One region of the Hungatella sp. SB206 genome, then DNA from elsewhere that is predicted to be linked to it. Evidence: riboswitches for the same ligand, from Rfam matches in the RefSeq annotation. Region 1 holds a riboswitch; the other holds the start of a gene.
The links. Region 1 has a riboswitch for thiamine pyrophosphate ahead of thiW (energy coupling factor transporter S component ThiW). Riboswitches for the same ligand answer to the same signal wherever they lie in the genome.
Positions count from the first base shown of each region.

Region 2: another riboswitch for thiamine pyrophosphate. It lies ahead of thiT (energy-coupled thiamine transporter ThiT); the one in region 1 lies ahead of thiW (energy coupling factor transporter S component ThiW).

Region 1 is NZ_CP096603.1:4,007,549-4,015,136, forward strand. It holds gene M1L66_RS17580 (FMN-binding protein) at 1-811, opposite strand, end outside; gene M1L66_RS17585 (NusG domain II-containing protein) at 1,062-1,433, shown strand; gene thiW (energy coupling factor transporter S component ThiW) at 1,443-1,955, opposite strand; TPP riboswitch at 2,127-2,234, opposite strand; gene M1L66_RS17595 (DegV family protein) at 2,259-3,146, opposite strand; gene M1L66_RS17600 (sensor histidine kinase) at 3,200-4,588, opposite strand; gene M1L66_RS17605 (response regulator transcription factor) at 4,590-5,282, opposite strand; gene M1L66_RS17610 (Na/Pi cotransporter family protein) at 5,292-6,947, opposite strand; gene M1L66_RS17615 (dipeptidase) at 7,056-7,588, opposite strand, start outside.
Region 2 is NZ_CP096603.1:1,657,535-1,665,122, forward strand. It holds gene M1L66_RS07205 (SulP family inorganic anion transporter) at 1-106, opposite strand, end outside; gene M1L66_RS07210 (HD domain-containing protein) at 308-1,231, shown strand; gene M1L66_RS07215 (MATE family efflux transporter) at 1,350-2,702, opposite strand; gene M1L66_RS07220 (PadR family transcriptional regulator) at 2,827-3,357, shown strand; gene M1L66_RS07225 (cyclodeaminase/cyclohydrolase family protein) at 3,447-4,073, shown strand; gene M1L66_RS07230 (bifunctional 5,10-methylenetetrahydrofolate dehydrogenase/5,10-methenyltetrahydrofolate cyclohydrolase) at 4,135-4,986, shown strand; gene M1L66_RS07235 (hypothetical protein) at 5,081-5,353, shown strand; gene thiT (energy-coupled thiamine transporter ThiT) at 5,446-6,117, opposite strand; TPP riboswitch at 6,167-6,269, opposite strand; gene M1L66_RS07245 (response regulator transcription factor) at 6,843-7,514, shown strand; gene M1L66_RS07250 (sensor histidine kinase) at 7,516-7,588, shown strand, end outside.

The sequences.
Region 1 (7,588 bases):
CAGCCTTTGTTCCGGCTTCTCCGGCCGCCTGCTTCAGGCAGTCCTTCACACCGTTTACAAATCCATATAAGTTAATACTTACGGAAGCTACCGTATCGGTATAGCCTTCTTCATTGATCAGGCCGTCCAGAGACTGATGATCCAGCACGTATTGCACGACTGCATCCGCCTGCTCATACCACTTCGGGCCGTCTTCTGTCATAACGTACTGGCCATCCATCGAGAGATTGCTCTTCAGTTTTCCGTCTTTATCGACACAGTCCCAGGAAAGCGCCGTAATCTTGCCGTCCTTGATGGTCATATTCACCTGATCCTTGTATCCGTTGTCATCGAATTCAGGGGATTCATAGGAATATGTACCGTCATTCCAGCCAGTCGCTGTTTCCTCTGCCTTTGTTGTCTCTTCTTCCGCGGCTTCGCCTCTTGCTTCAGCAAGCGCCTTTTCCACCGCTTTAATGATTGCATTGCTGCTGAGTGTGGCGCCTGAAACCGCATCCATATCCAGCGTCTGTTTTCCAATAATTGCATCCGGAAGAGATGGTACTACCTGATCCAGAAGTGTCTCTTTCTCTCCCACTACATCGATCGATTCGATCGCCTTTGTGGAAACCTTAACCGTTACGGTAACGGGTCCGCCATATCCGCGGGCAGATGCCGTGTACGTTCCCGCCGTGTAGATCGCCGGACGTGCCATATCATCAATTGCTTTGTAAAGCGGATCGGATCCGAGTATTGTTGCTCCCGCCAGAACCACCAGCGCACCCAGCCCGATCAGTCCCTTTTTCTTCGTATCCATACTGCCTTTATTCATGATTTCCTCCTGAAATGTACGATTTACTACTTTGTTTTTATTTTAACATATTCTTAACGATACAAGCAATGCTTTTTTTAATGATTTTGATTATTTTATAAAATTTTTATAACTTCATGTATAATTCTGGAAATTGTGTTATACTATGAAGGACAATTGCTGGAGAATTGGAAAAATATGTAGGATTTTAGCACTTTATAATGCTAATTCAACACAGTATTGCTCGAAAGTACAAAGAACAGGAAAGAAAATGATGAGTGCAGAGAATAAACATATCGGAAAAAAGAAGAAGGAGCTCGTTCTGATCCTTGTTATTTTAGCAGTTTCCGCGCTGCTTTATGCAGGTACGCGGATTATTTTTTCAAAACCACCTATGAGAGTCGAAATATCGGTGGATGGAGTTGTAATTGAAACCCTTGATTTAAATAAAGACACAGAGTTCACCGTCGAAGGCTGGAACGGCGGAACGAACCACATCGTCATTAAAGACGGAACGGTTCACGTCACCGAGGCCAGCTGCCCGGATAAGGTCTGTGTCAACCAGGGGACGATCCGGCGGACCGGGGAAGCCATCATCTGCCTTCCCAACCGCATGATCGCCCGTATTACCGGCGGAGAATAATTTCTCCGCCTATTCTTTTGCCGCAACCTGGCGTTTTAAGTATCCAAACGCGCCGGAACGGCAGAGAACGCCGATCAGAATCGCCGCGATGGCCGTTCCGCACAGCGTACTCATCAAAAATGGCGCCACATAGAAAAACAGGGCGACCTCTTTTCCCATAAGAATCGCCGCAACCGGATAGCAGAGCGTCGCTCCGATTATACCGGTGCCGATGATCTCGGCCGCATAGGCGGCGGTCAGTTTTCCGGTCCAGCGGTAGGCCAGCCCGCAGAGCAGCGCCCCCACCATGCTTCCCGGAAATGCAAGAAGGCTTCCCGTACCCATCAGGTTTCTGATGAGCGACGTACAGAAAGCGATCGCCATACCGTAGACCGGACCCAGAAATACGCCCGCCATGACGTTTACCATGTGCTGAATCGGGAAACATTTCGACGCCCCGATCGGCACGGAAAAGGTGGACAGTGCCACCGCCAGAGCGGTCAGCATGCCGCTCACTACCAGTTTCTTAACATTAAATTTCATCTTCAGTTCCTCCTGTGTTTTTCTATAACATACAAAGAGTCCGGCAAGCCGGACTCGTGCGCCGGAGCGCGGCCGCTTCAGCAGCCCCCGGAGTTTTTTGTTTCATAGGACAAACTTTCCCATGAAACAAAAAAAGCGCCCATACCAAACGTCTGGTATGGGCGGCAAATATCCCTGTCATCTCATATTTCCCTACGTTGGCATTATCCAAATCAGGTAATAGGTCGAAGTTTGAGCACTTCCTCTCAGCCCGCCGCACGAGCTCCCTGTTGTATGTCAGTCTATCACTGCCTGCTTTTTTTGTCAATCCTTTCTTTCGTCTCCGAAGAAAAACAAAGCCACGGTTCCCGGTCCCGTATGGGCTCCGATAACGGTTCCGATGCTGTTGATCAGCACGCTGCCGTTCAGCTCCGGAAAGCGCGTCTCCACCAGTTCGGCCACAGCCCTGGCGTCGTCTTCACAGGCAGAACAGGAGATGAAGCATTTCCCTTTGTACCCGTTCTTTCCATCGGCGTGCTCTTCCATCATCCGGACCGCTTCCTGCATCGCCTTTTTCTTTGTCCTGATCTTATGACGGGGAATCAAATGTCCCTCGTGATCCATGTTCATCAGCGGGCATATGTTTAATACGGTCCCCAACATGGCTGAGGTCGCAGAAATACGGCCGCCCCGCTTGAAGCTGGTTAAATCCGTGGAAAAGAACCAGTGATGCACGTGAAGTCTCCGCTCCATCGTGATCCGGTACGCCTCTTCCAGAGAAAGGCCCTGGTCGCGTAAATCCGCGGCCGCGTCCACCAGCAGTCCATAGCCGGAAGAAGCCCCCAGGGAGTCCACCACCAGAATCTTCCGGTCCGGGTACTCTTCCTTCAGCTCTTCCACCGCGCTGCAGGCGGAATTATAGGTCCCTGAAATACCGGAGGAAAGGCTGATATGGAGAATATCCTTTCCCTCCTCTAATATAGCTCCAAAAAAATCATGGAACTCAGCCACGTTGACCTGTGATGTAGTCGGCATGGCGCCTTTTGAAATCCTATTGTAAAACTCATCAAACGGCATGCTCTGTCCCAAATCATCCGGGTAGGACACCCCGTCCATTAAGTAGTGGAAACAGACATAGGGAATCTGACGTTCGTCAAAATACGTTTTCTTCATATCTGCCGTGGAACAGCATGTTAATACAAATTGATTCATACTCCGCACACCTCCTTTTGTGATTAGCCTTTTTCATTCTATCACAAAATTCGTCAAATTGGAATCTTTACCGTAAATTCCGTCCCTTCCTCCAGTTCAGACTGTACCGTAATCGTTCCGTGATAATAACCCGCAATGTGCTTTACAATGGATAATCCCAGGCCGGTTCCGCCCTGTTTGCGGCTTCGTCCCTTGTCCACCCGGTAAAACCGCTCGAAGATGCGCCCAAGGGATTCCTTTGGAATTCCCATGCCGTTGTCCCTTACCCGTATGATCATTTCCTTGTCTTCTTCTGTAATGGTCACCCAGACCTCTCCGCCCGGTTTGTTGTACTTTATGGCGTTGCTGAGCAGATTGCTTAAAAGCTCCGTCATCTGGCGGACGCTTACGTAGATGCACAGCGGTTTGCAGTCCGCGTGGACCAGAACTTCATTGGAGGCTGCCAGCGGCTTCAGCGATTCCAGCACGTCCTCCAGAACGATGGACATCCGGACATCCTGGCGCGCCTCTTCGGCCTCCTTCGTCTCCAGCCTGGAGATCATCAGGATATCGTTAATCAGGCTGGTCATGTGGATCGCTTCTTTCTTGATCCGCCGGATGAAGTCCTTTTTCTGTTCCTCATCCTGAATAATTCCGCTCTCCAGAAGCTCTGCGTAGCCCTGTACCGACGTGATCGGCGTCTTTAACTCGTGGGAGGCGTTGCTGAAGAATTCCTGCCGGATCTGCCGCTCCAGTTCGATCTGGTTTAGATACTCCTTGACATTCTTTGACATTTCCGTCGTCGTCTCCGCGATAATGTTGATTTCCGGATACTGGTACGTCTCAAAGGTCAGCTCCGTGTAGTCTCCGTTGACCTTCAGCATCTCCTGCGATATCTCCTTCAGCGGCTTCGTGATGGAAGCCGCAAAGCTGTCAGCCGAGCAGGCGGAATAGATGAGCGCCACCAGGAAGCTGAGCCAGACAGCTGGAAGAAGGAGAATCAAATACTCCTTAAATCCGGTAAACGGTACCGCCATCCGCAGTATATAGTCAGAATGATCCGATTCATAAGCCACGTACAGCATATTTTTCTTCAGCGTATCGGAATATCTCCTGGAGGAGCCGCTCCCCGATTCCAGTGCTTCCTTAATCTCCTCCCGGTCCAGGTGGTTGTCCATGGAAGAAGTATCCACCACGCCCGTATCGGCCGCGACGCTACCGTCCTTTCTGATGACCGTAAAACGGCTGCTGTTGTCATTCACCGTCTCCTCCAGCATCATCACCTCGCCCTGTAAATCCCCGCTATAGTCGAGAACGCTGTCGATGGCCCGCAGAGTGTAGGTCATGTCCTTTCTGGAGCTCTTTAAGAGCGCGCTGCTGGCTGCTATATAAAAGATGGCGCTGCTTAAGATCAGCGCCGCCAGGATTACCTGAATAAATTTTACAAATATGGCCTTCCGCATATCAGCCTTCCTCCGTCTTCACAAAGCGGTAGCCCACACCGCGCACCGTGCGGATGCAGAAGCCGCCCTCCTCGCCCAGCTTCTGGCGGAGCGTTCGGATATGCATATCCAGCGTCCTCGTCTCTCCGTCGTAATCGTAGCCCCAGATGTGATTTAAGAGTTCATCCCGGGTGACCACCTTGCTTTGATTCTCCATAAGGTACAAAAGCAGCTCGAATTCTTTTAAAGTCAGCTCTACCTTTTTCCCGCTGCTTAAAACCTCTCTGGTCTTTTTATTCAGACTGATGCAGTATTTCTCTAAAACCTCTTCCTCTGTCTGGTTTCTCGCCCTGCGGCGGAGCAGACTCCTGATTCTGGCCGCCAGCTCCATGACGCCGAAGGGCTTGGTCATATAGTCATCAGCGCCGCCATCCAGTCCTGCCACCTTGTCAAATTCCCTGTCCTTGGCGGTCAGAATGATAATGGGCATGTCTGCCAGGGCGTCATTTTTCCGGATTCTCTTTATCGCACTCAGGCCGTCCATCCCCGGAAGCATCAGGTCGAACACCGCCAGATCCGGCATGTCTGTCTCAATGCTTTTGAGGGCGTCTTCCGCCATCTCAAAGGCGGAGACACTATACCCGAAGCCCTCCAGGGCAATTCTGATTAAATCCCTGATATTGTCGTCGTCTTCTACCACATAGATTCTTTCCATACGCGCCTCCTACATCTCATCTCTCACAAATCCCGCTATGTTATGGGCGTGATCCGAAATACGTTCCAGGTTGCTCAATGCCTCCAAAAATACGATGCCGTTTTCCGGCGTACACTTATGGCTGGACAGACGCTCAATATGGCGTTCTCTCAGTTCTTCCTCCAGCATGTCCACGCTCTCCTCACTCTGCACCACGGCCCGTACCTCAGACATACCGGCGCCGCCTCTGGCGTTGATGGCGTGCTCCAGTGCGGAACGCACCGTCTTTATCATTTCCTTCATCTCGCCGGCCGCTTCCACGGAAAATACGATATTCTTGTCCGCCTTCTCCACTGCCAGCTCCGACAGGTTCTCACAGTGGTCGCTAACGCGTTCAAAGTTGCTGACCGTATAGAATAAATTCTTCACCAGCAGATGCTGTTCCTCATTCAGGGACTGATTGTTAATCTTGACCAGATAGGAGGTCAGAAGCTTCTCGTACTGGTTGATCTTTGCCTCCAGCTTCTCCACCTGCTCCGCTTCCGCCCTGCTGTTATCCAGTAAGGCCGCTGTCGCAATATCAAAATTCTCCAGCGCCGCTTTCCCCATGTTGATTACTTCCTGTGTCGCATTCTCAATGGCGAAGGACGGCGTCTCTAAAATTCTCTCGTCCAGGTGGCGCTCCATCTGGGAGCCTTCCGTCTCTTCCTTTCCCTTTTTGCTGCCTCTGATCATGAAGCTTGATGCCTTTACCAGAAGGCCCGCGAAGGGGAATAAGAGTATCGTATTGCTCACATTAAATACGGTATGGAAGATAGAGATTTCCACACTGCTGATCGTCGATGACGCAAACACCGGATTCAGTTTAAAGATGATATACATCACAATTCCGAAGATCACGGCCCCCACCGTATTAAAGAGAAGGTGGATTCCGGCCGCCTGCTTCGCCGTCTTATTGGCTCCGACGCTGGAGATCAGCGCCGTCACGCACGTGCCGATATTCTGTCCCAGCGTGATGAAGATGGCAGACTGCCAGTTCACGATTCCGTTTAACGCCAGTGTCTGCAGGATACCCACCGACGCGGAAGAACTCTGGATAATTCCGGTCACCGCCGCACCGGCAAGGATACCGAGAAACGGATTTCGTCCCAGAACCGCAAATGCCTGCGCAAATATAGGAGCGTCGCGGTACGGAGTGATGGAGGCCGACATAAAGGTCAGACCGATAAACAGCACGCCGAAGCCCACCAGAATTTCTCCCGTCTGCTTCTTCTTACTGTTCTTGCAAAACAGCGTCATGACCGCACCCACGCCCACCAGAGCTGGTGCGAAAAACTCCGGTTTCAGCATCTCGCCCCATTCGCTCATGGATACGATCCAGCTGGTTACCGTGGTTCCGATATTGGCGCCCATGATGATGCCGACCGCCTGGCCCAGGTTCATAATCCCGGCGTTTACGAAGCCGACGACCATGACCGTGGTGGCGGAACTGCTCTGGATAATGGCGGTAATACCCGCTCCGAGAATCACGCCCATCAGGCGGTTCTTCGTTAATGCTCCCAACAGCTGCTGCATCCTGTGTCCCGCAGATTTCTGCAGTCCATCCGCCATGGCATTCATGCCATAGAGAAACATTCCCAGACCCCCGATAAATTTAAACAGCATCTGTAAATCATTGATTGACATAGTCCCCTCCCGGTTTTCATGAAATAAATTGATTGATTATGTAAGCACTATATCAAATCTATGTAAAGTATGATGCACGGGAATGTAAAATCTATGTAAAATTTTGTCTTATTTTAAAATTTCCTTGTATACACGAAGCACATTCTTATAGAACACGCCCTCGATCTCCTCCTCCGTAAAGCCGGCCCTTCTCATGGCCTGCTCCAGCACCGGCAAGTCTTCCGGTGATTTTATCTCCAGTTCCCCTCCGATTCCGTCGAAATCCGATCCCAGCCCGATACACTGAATTCCGCCGATTTTCTTCATATGCTTCATATGTAAAATCATGTCATCGACGCGGCTCACCGCGTGTTCACCTCTCTGCCAGTCATGCAGAAAGTCCGCACAGTAATTGATGCCGGCCACTCCGCCGCGCTCCGAAAGCGTTTTAAGCATCTCATCGGTTAAGTTTCTTGGATTGGAGGCAACCTTCCTCGCGTTGGAGTGGCTCGCCACGAACGGTTTCTTCGTATACCGGAACACATCCATAATCCCCGCGTCAGACAGGTGGGACACATCCATAATCATCCCCAGCCGTTCCATCTCCCTGACAAATTCGATCCCCGTCTCCGTCAGTCCGTGTTCCGTGTCCGGTTCAAAAT
Region 2 (7,588 bases), 2.4 Mb from region 1:
GTGCAACCGCTGCAACCGTCAGCCCGGCCATCAGATCTTTCATGCAGTCGGCGCCAGTGTAGTTTTGAAATTCAGATTTTAGTTGTGATACGTAATTCTTAATCATTGTAATCGTGTCCCATTCTCTTTGTTTTTTTGTTTCCAGGCAGAACTTCCTGAAACCGAGATGAGTATATCAGAAGAAGAACAGGAAATCAATGGAATAGGAACAGGGACTGAAAAAAATACAGCAATCGCGGAACAGCGCCGGCCGAATCGATCGGGTATAATAAAGCTACCACGTGGGAAATTAGAAAAGGAAGTGAGAGTGTTGGGACAAAAAGATATCCTTATGGAGTGCGCATTATATATCCGGTCGCATGCGAAGGAGCCGCTGTCGATACAGGGGCTGGCAGAACAGTTCGGGTATTCGGCCTGCCATTTTTCCCGGATGTTCCGGGCGGAGATGGGGGTCACCCTGATGGACTACGTAAAACAGCAGCGCCTGTTCGGAGCGGCCAGGGAAATACGGGAAGGACGAAAAATACTGGATACCGCGCTGGATTACGGTTATGAGACGCACAGCGGCTTCACCAGAGCCTTTCGTGCACAATTTGGGTATTCTCCCGCACTCCTCCGTGCATTTCATGTCGGAGAGGCTTTTGAGAAAGGAGACTGGGAGAATATGGGACTTTATCTGAGAGAAACGCCGGTTCACGCACTGCCAAACGAAATTTATGCACTGCTTTTTGATGTGCTTGACGAAGCCGGAACGGAGTATGAGAAAAAACATCTGGAGGCCGTTTACGAGCTGGCCGAACACGTCTATAAAGGGAAAAAACGCCGTTCGGGGGACGACTATGTGACGCATCCCCTTAACACTGCGCTGATTCTGGCAGATATGGGGGCCGATGAGGACACGGTCTGTGCCGGTCTGCTTCATGATATCTGGGAAATGGCGGATGAGCCGGAAATGTATCTGTCTGACCCGGCTGTCACACCGGCCATGAATGAGATTCTGAGGGAATACAGGGCATTTGAAAAATACGTAAGCTGTGATGAGCGGGTGGTCTTAATCGCGCTGGCCGACCGGCTTCACAATATGAGGACCATCGATTTCGTCGATCCGGCCACATGGAAGGAGCGGGCGAAAATGACTCTGGAAGTATTCGGCCCCATGGCTGCGGAGTGCGGAAAGGTAAAATGCCGGATGGAGTTTGATGATCTGGCAGAAAGATATTTGAAGGAATAGCGTTCTGATGCACATGCAACGCTGTACTGGGAATTTTGAACGGGCAGAATGCCGGCAGCACTGGAATCGAATAATTCTGTGGCTTCCCGGCATTCTGTTCTGTGTAAAGATACAAAAGCTAAGACCTTGCTCCGTTCAGTTCCCTGTGGAGCCGCACCGCCATAAACACGGTGATCATGGCAGAGATAACATCTGCAGCCGGCTGGGCGTAGAGAATGCCGTTTATTCCCCAGAGGGATGGGAGAAGCAGTACGACAGGCACAAAGCAGATTCCCTGTCTGCAGGCACCGAGTATAAAACCTTCTTTCGCTTTTCCCAGAGAGAGGAACAGGGAAGAATAGACGGTATAGAAACCGAAGAGCAGAAAAGAAATACCGTTTGCCGTCAGCGAACGCCGGCCGATCTCGATCATCTGTACATCGCCTTTTGTGAACTGGGAGATGACGGCCGTGGAACAGAGTGCCATTCCCAACCCGAAGACCGCGCAGAAGATGGTTGACCATATTATAGAAGTTTTGATCGCCTCATGGAGGCGGTCATATTTTTTTGCCCCATAGCTGTATCCGGCGATCGGCTGAAAGCCTTTCAGAAAGCCGAATACCATCAGACTGCCCATGGAAATAATTCTCGTTACAGCTCCCATACCGGCAATCACGGAATCGCCGTATGGTCTTGCCTTTAAGTTGATCAGGGCGACAGAGAGACTGGTCAGCAGTTGGAAAACCAGTGTGGGAATTCCAATTTTAAGGATTTCGGACATAATTTCTGATGAGAAGCAGCATTTTTTTATGCTGAAGCTGAAGACACTCTTTTTTCTGAACACATAGAAGAGATAAACTGCCGTGGAAACGATCTGGGAGATGGCTGTGGCAATTGCGGCGCCGGCGACTCCCAGGTGTAAGACGTAGATGAAAAACGGATCCAGAACCATATTTAACACAGCGCCTGTCAGAAGCGCACACATCGTGGTCTTTGCGGCCCCTTCGCTGGTTACGATATTGTTCATGGTGACATTGAAAATATTAAAGATGGACGAGACGACGTAAATACCCGCGTAGATTTCCGCATAGGGAAGAATGCTTTCCGTGGCGCCCAGGAGCCGCAGGATCGGTCTTAGAAAGAGGATGGTGCAGATAATGATCACTGCGCCGACGGAGATGCTGCTGTAAAGCGCCGTGCTGGCAACCCGGTCCGCAGTCTCCATTTCCCCGTGACCAAGCAATCGGGATATATAGGAGGCGGCGCCATTTCCAAATAGCAGGCCCAGTCCCACGACAACCTGTCCCAGAGGAAATGCGACAGAGATCGCCCCCATCTGGCTGGTTCCCAGCCCTCCGACAAAGTAGGCGTCCACCAGATTGTAAAGCGCATTGATCATCATGCCGATCATGGTGGGAAGCCCCATTGCTAAAAGCGCTTTCGGTATTGGGGCGCTTCCAAGCAGTTCCATTTTACTGTTGCGTTCATTCATGATTCATTCTCCCTTCTGTTGACACAAAATGTAAAATATAGTACTATAAAGTATAGTGAATACGGCCGTGAAGCCATAGTACTATAATTTATAGTATATGTCAAGCGGAAATAAGGAGGACATGATGGCGACAATAGATTTGATCGTATTGGGAATTCTGAAGAAGGAATCCCTAAGTGCCTATGATATTCAGAAGCTGGTGGAATACCGCAACATCTCGCGGTGGGTAAAAATCAGTACGCCTTCCATCTATAAAAAAGTAATTCAGCTGGAAGAGAAGGGCTATATCCAGAGCAGCATGGTGAAAGAGGGGAAAATGGCGGAAAAGGCGGTCTATACCCTGACCGAAGCCGGAGAGCAGGAATTTGAAAAGCTCATGCTGGAGATCGCGTCCGGCCCGATCCATATATTTCTGGATTTCAATGCGGTAATCGTAAATTTAACCAGCCTGTCTCAGGAAAAACAGCAGGAGTGTTTAAGCAGGATCGAGGGCAATGTGAAGATTCTGAAGGCGTATCTGGAAGAGAATATTGACCGAAAGGGAAATGCGCCGGGGATACCGGAGACGGGCATGGCCGTTTTGCAGCAGCAGTATATCCTGGCGGAGGCGATCGAAGCATGGATTAATTCTTTAAAAGAAGGCATAGAAAAATAGTCTTTCACGGGCTTTATGATTATGGTATACTATAAGAACTTAATGAGGTATTTTACAGACTTAGTGCGAATATACGGAGGGAAGGAATTATGATAAAGGAAATGGTGACAGAAGAATTTCTGGCGGAATTATCATCGAAGAAACCGACTCCCGGCGGCGGCGGTGCGGCTGCACTGGGCGGTGCAGCAGGGGTATCTTTGGGGCAGATGGTGATTAATCTGACTCTTGGCAAGAAAAAATATGCGGACGTGGAAGAGGAGATGAAGGAGCTTTTAGAGCAGCTGGAAACTCTGAAAGCAGAGTTTCTTCATCTGGCCGACGAGGATGCGCGGGTGTTCGCACCTCTGGCGGCAGCCTACGGTCTGCCAGGTACTACGGATGAGGAAAAAAAGCGAAAGGCCGAGGTGCTGGAGGGCCATCTCCTGACGGCAAGTCTCGTTCCGCTCCACGTGATGGAAGATGCGCAGAAGGCTCTGGTTATCATGGACATTTTGGCGGAAAAGGGGAGCCGGATGGCGGTCAGCGACGTGGGCGTGGGCGTACAGTTTATCCGAACGGCCTTAACCGGCGCGGTCATGAACGTATGGATCAATACGAAATCCATGAAAGACAGGGAGAAGGCAGAGGAACTGAACCGGCAGGCAGACGAGATGATGCGTTCCGGGACAGCGGCGGCGGATGCGGTCTATCAGAAGGTGGAAAACGCGCTGCGCTGAGACGTGCCGCCAGAAGAGGAAGATACAGACTGACAGAGCGTGAAATGAGAGGATTGAACGGATGATTACATTAAAGGGTGCAGAGGTTTCTGCAAAGATAAAGGAACAGACAGCAGAGATGCTGAAACAGTGCGGCGGCAGGATACCGAAGCTTGCCATCGTCCGTGTGGGTGAGAATCCGGACGACTTGTCGTATGAGCGGGGGGCGGTGAAGAAGATGGCGGCATTTGGCCTTTCCGCTGAAGTCTATGCCTATCCCGCGGACATTGATGATGAGGCGTTTAAGGCGGAGTTTCAGAAGATCAACGGGGATCCGGAGGTCGATGGGATTCTCCTGCTCCGTCCGCTGCCGAAGCAGATCCACGAGAGAGAGATTGAGCGCATGATCGATCCGGAAAAGGATTTAGACGGAATATCACCGGAAAATATCGCAAAGGTGTTTGCCGGGGACAGCTCGGGTTATGCGCCATGTACCGCGGAGGCGGTGGTGGAGACATTAAAAGCCTTTGAAATCCCGATCAGCGGAAAGCGGGCGGTGATCGTGGGCCGCAGCATGGTCGTCGGGAAACCGCTGTCCATGCTTCTGTTGAAAGAAAACGCCACGGTTACCATCTGCCACACGAGGACCGTGAATCTAAAAGAGACCTGCCGGAACGCCGAAATTCTGGTGGCGGCAGCAGGCCGGGCAAAGATGCTTGATAAAGAGAGCGTGGGAAAAGACGCGGTTGTGATCGATGTGGGCATCAATGTGGATGAGAACGGAAAACTCTGCGGAGATGTGGATTTCGAGACGCTGGAGGGAACCGCTTCCATGGCGACGCCGGTTCCGGGAGGCATCGGCGCGGTAACGACGGCCGTGCTTGCGAAGCATCTGGTGATGGCGGCAGCGGGAAAAGTACCGAGAAAAGGGTGAATGGAAAATATAAAAATGACCTTGCAGTGAGCTTGCTGAAATGTATAATTTCTCCATAGCATATCGGACAGCCAAAAAAGGATAGGGTGATTTTATGGTAGATAATGAATTACTGCTTGCGATATCGGGGTTACTTGATGCAAAGCTTGATGCGAAGCTTGAGCCAATACAAAATGACATTCGAAATATTAAACTGGACATAAAGAATGATATCAAACCACAGCTAAGGCTGTTAGCAGAAAACTATGTTCCTGCTGCTATACGTTATGAAAGCGAATCAGCAAAAATATCAGCTCTGGAGGCTGATGTAGAAATCATGAAGAAGGTGATTTCGAAACATAGTGAGAAGCTGCAGCAATTAGCATAGTAAGAAAAGATGAGATAAAAGAAGGTAAGAGGGCTGCGCCGCACGACGCAGCCCTCTTACCTTCTTTTTTTAATAATATAAATAGAACCGGTTTAAGAACTGATCGCCTGCTTTTTCACCTGCGCGATTGCCTTTGCCACTGGCGGCAGGCTGAGAATGACAACGGTTGCGATTGCTTCCGGCACGATGTAGGTGGCATTATATCCCAGCGTGTATAAAAATGGGTTCATACCTTCCGGTGCATAAGCGGCAAAAAATATGTAGCCGGAGAGCACATGGCAGATATAACGGCTGAAGATACCGAAGAGATAGCCAGTGATCAGACCATGCTTTTTCGAACTGAAAAGCCCGGCCAGTCCCAGTCCGGCGAAGGCCATCGGGTAGTCGAGAAGCACCTGAAGCGGAGCAAAGATATACGGTTCGATGAGGAACTGCAGGATTCCGTAGGCCATTCCGGTGATCAGGCCGGTTTTGGCCCCGTAGATGTAACCGATCAGGCAGATAAACATCATGGAAAATAAGGTGATGGAGCCGCCGAAGGGCAGGGATGCCACCTTAATGTAGGAAGTCACGACTGCGAGAGCCATGGCTGCGGAACAGGTAACAAGCTGTTTCGTCTGCATCTTCTGCGTCTTAAGGGATACTTTCCCCAGCTTATAGATGACAAATAACAGTGCGGCCAGTAAAATGATGAGCAGGCCATAGCCGGCGGGCTTCAGCAGATACTCTTCGCTGTCTGCCGCGTAGGTCAAGAAAAATGACATAAAAAAATCCTCCTTTGTTTACACACAGGAGGGGACTACTTTTGATGAAGTATGAATCATACTGCTTCCTTACGCCGGCATTATCCGGTTCAAGTAGTGAGGGTCATGTAAAAAATTCCATTCTCAGCCAATTGGCTCCCCTAGCGTGTCTTTTTCTGTTTTATTTTACGTGTGTGAGTATATCGCAAAATACGTAAAGTGTCAAGCAGAATGAAAGGGGGCGGAATAAACTTGTAAACTTACAGAATTATGAAGAATTGTGGTTCCTCATGAGGCTGAGAGGGATTTCGGGGTTTTTGTTCCGCCAGGGAGCCGGGGCCGGAGCGCTTTCCCCAGTTTCGGCGATTTTTGCAGGACGTCGGCAGCTCTTAGGCCGGAAGGATACAAAAACAAGGGTACCGATGACATTCATCGGGAACTCCTGAAGGACTTCCCGATTCAGGTCCTCTAAAAATCTGACTTTGAGGTCAGATTTTTCCCCTTGTTTTTGCACCCTTCCGGCCTAAGAGCTGCCGACGTCCTGCAAAAATCGCCGAAACTGGGGAAAGCGCTCCGGCCCCGGCTCCCTGGCGGAACAAAAACCCCGAAATCCCGGCTAAAGTTATTGACGAAAGCAGCTTTTCATAATTCTGTAAGTTTACAAGTTTATCCCAAAGGGGACAAATCCTCCCCTCCATGATACAATAGACAGGAGCATAAAAAATCTGACAGAGGGAGTGGAGGGAATGAGCAGAATTCTAATTGTGGAAGATGATACTGAGATTGTGAAAAATCTGATCATCCTGTTGAGAGAAGAGGGATTTGTATCTTTTTCTGCGTCTGGACGGAAGGCCGCACTGGAGGCGATCGAGAGGGAAAATTTTGATCTGGTATTGTTGGATGTTGCACTGCCGGATGGAAATGGATATTCTCTCTGCAATGTGATAAAACGAAAAGGGGATATTCCCGTGATTTTTCTGACAGCTATGGGTGATGAAGCGAGTATAGTGACTGGGTTTGATTTAGGGGCGGATGACTATGTATCCAAGCCGTTTAAGCCGCTGGAGCTGGTCTCGAGAATTAAGAATGCTCTTAGAAGGTATGGGAAGAGCCCGGCGATATTTCAAATATCTGACTTGAGAGTGGATTCGGTAAAAGCTTCCGTCAGTAAAAGTGGAAAGGACATTCTGCTTTCTGCTTTGGAATATCGGCTGCTGCTGGTCTTTTTAAACCATCCCGGCCAGGTGCTGTCGCGGGGGCGGCTGCTTGAGGAACTATGGGATATTGCCGGGGATTATGTGAATGATAATACACTGACCGTTAATATCAAACGGCTTCGTGATAAGATAGAGACGGACGCATCAAATCCGGCCATTATAAAGACGGTTCGCGGGCTGGGCTACAGGTTGGGGGACTGATATGGGACTGCTGAGAAATCCGGAGGTAAAAGAAGTTTTTCGTTTCCAGTTCTTTTTTACGCTGGCTGCTGCGG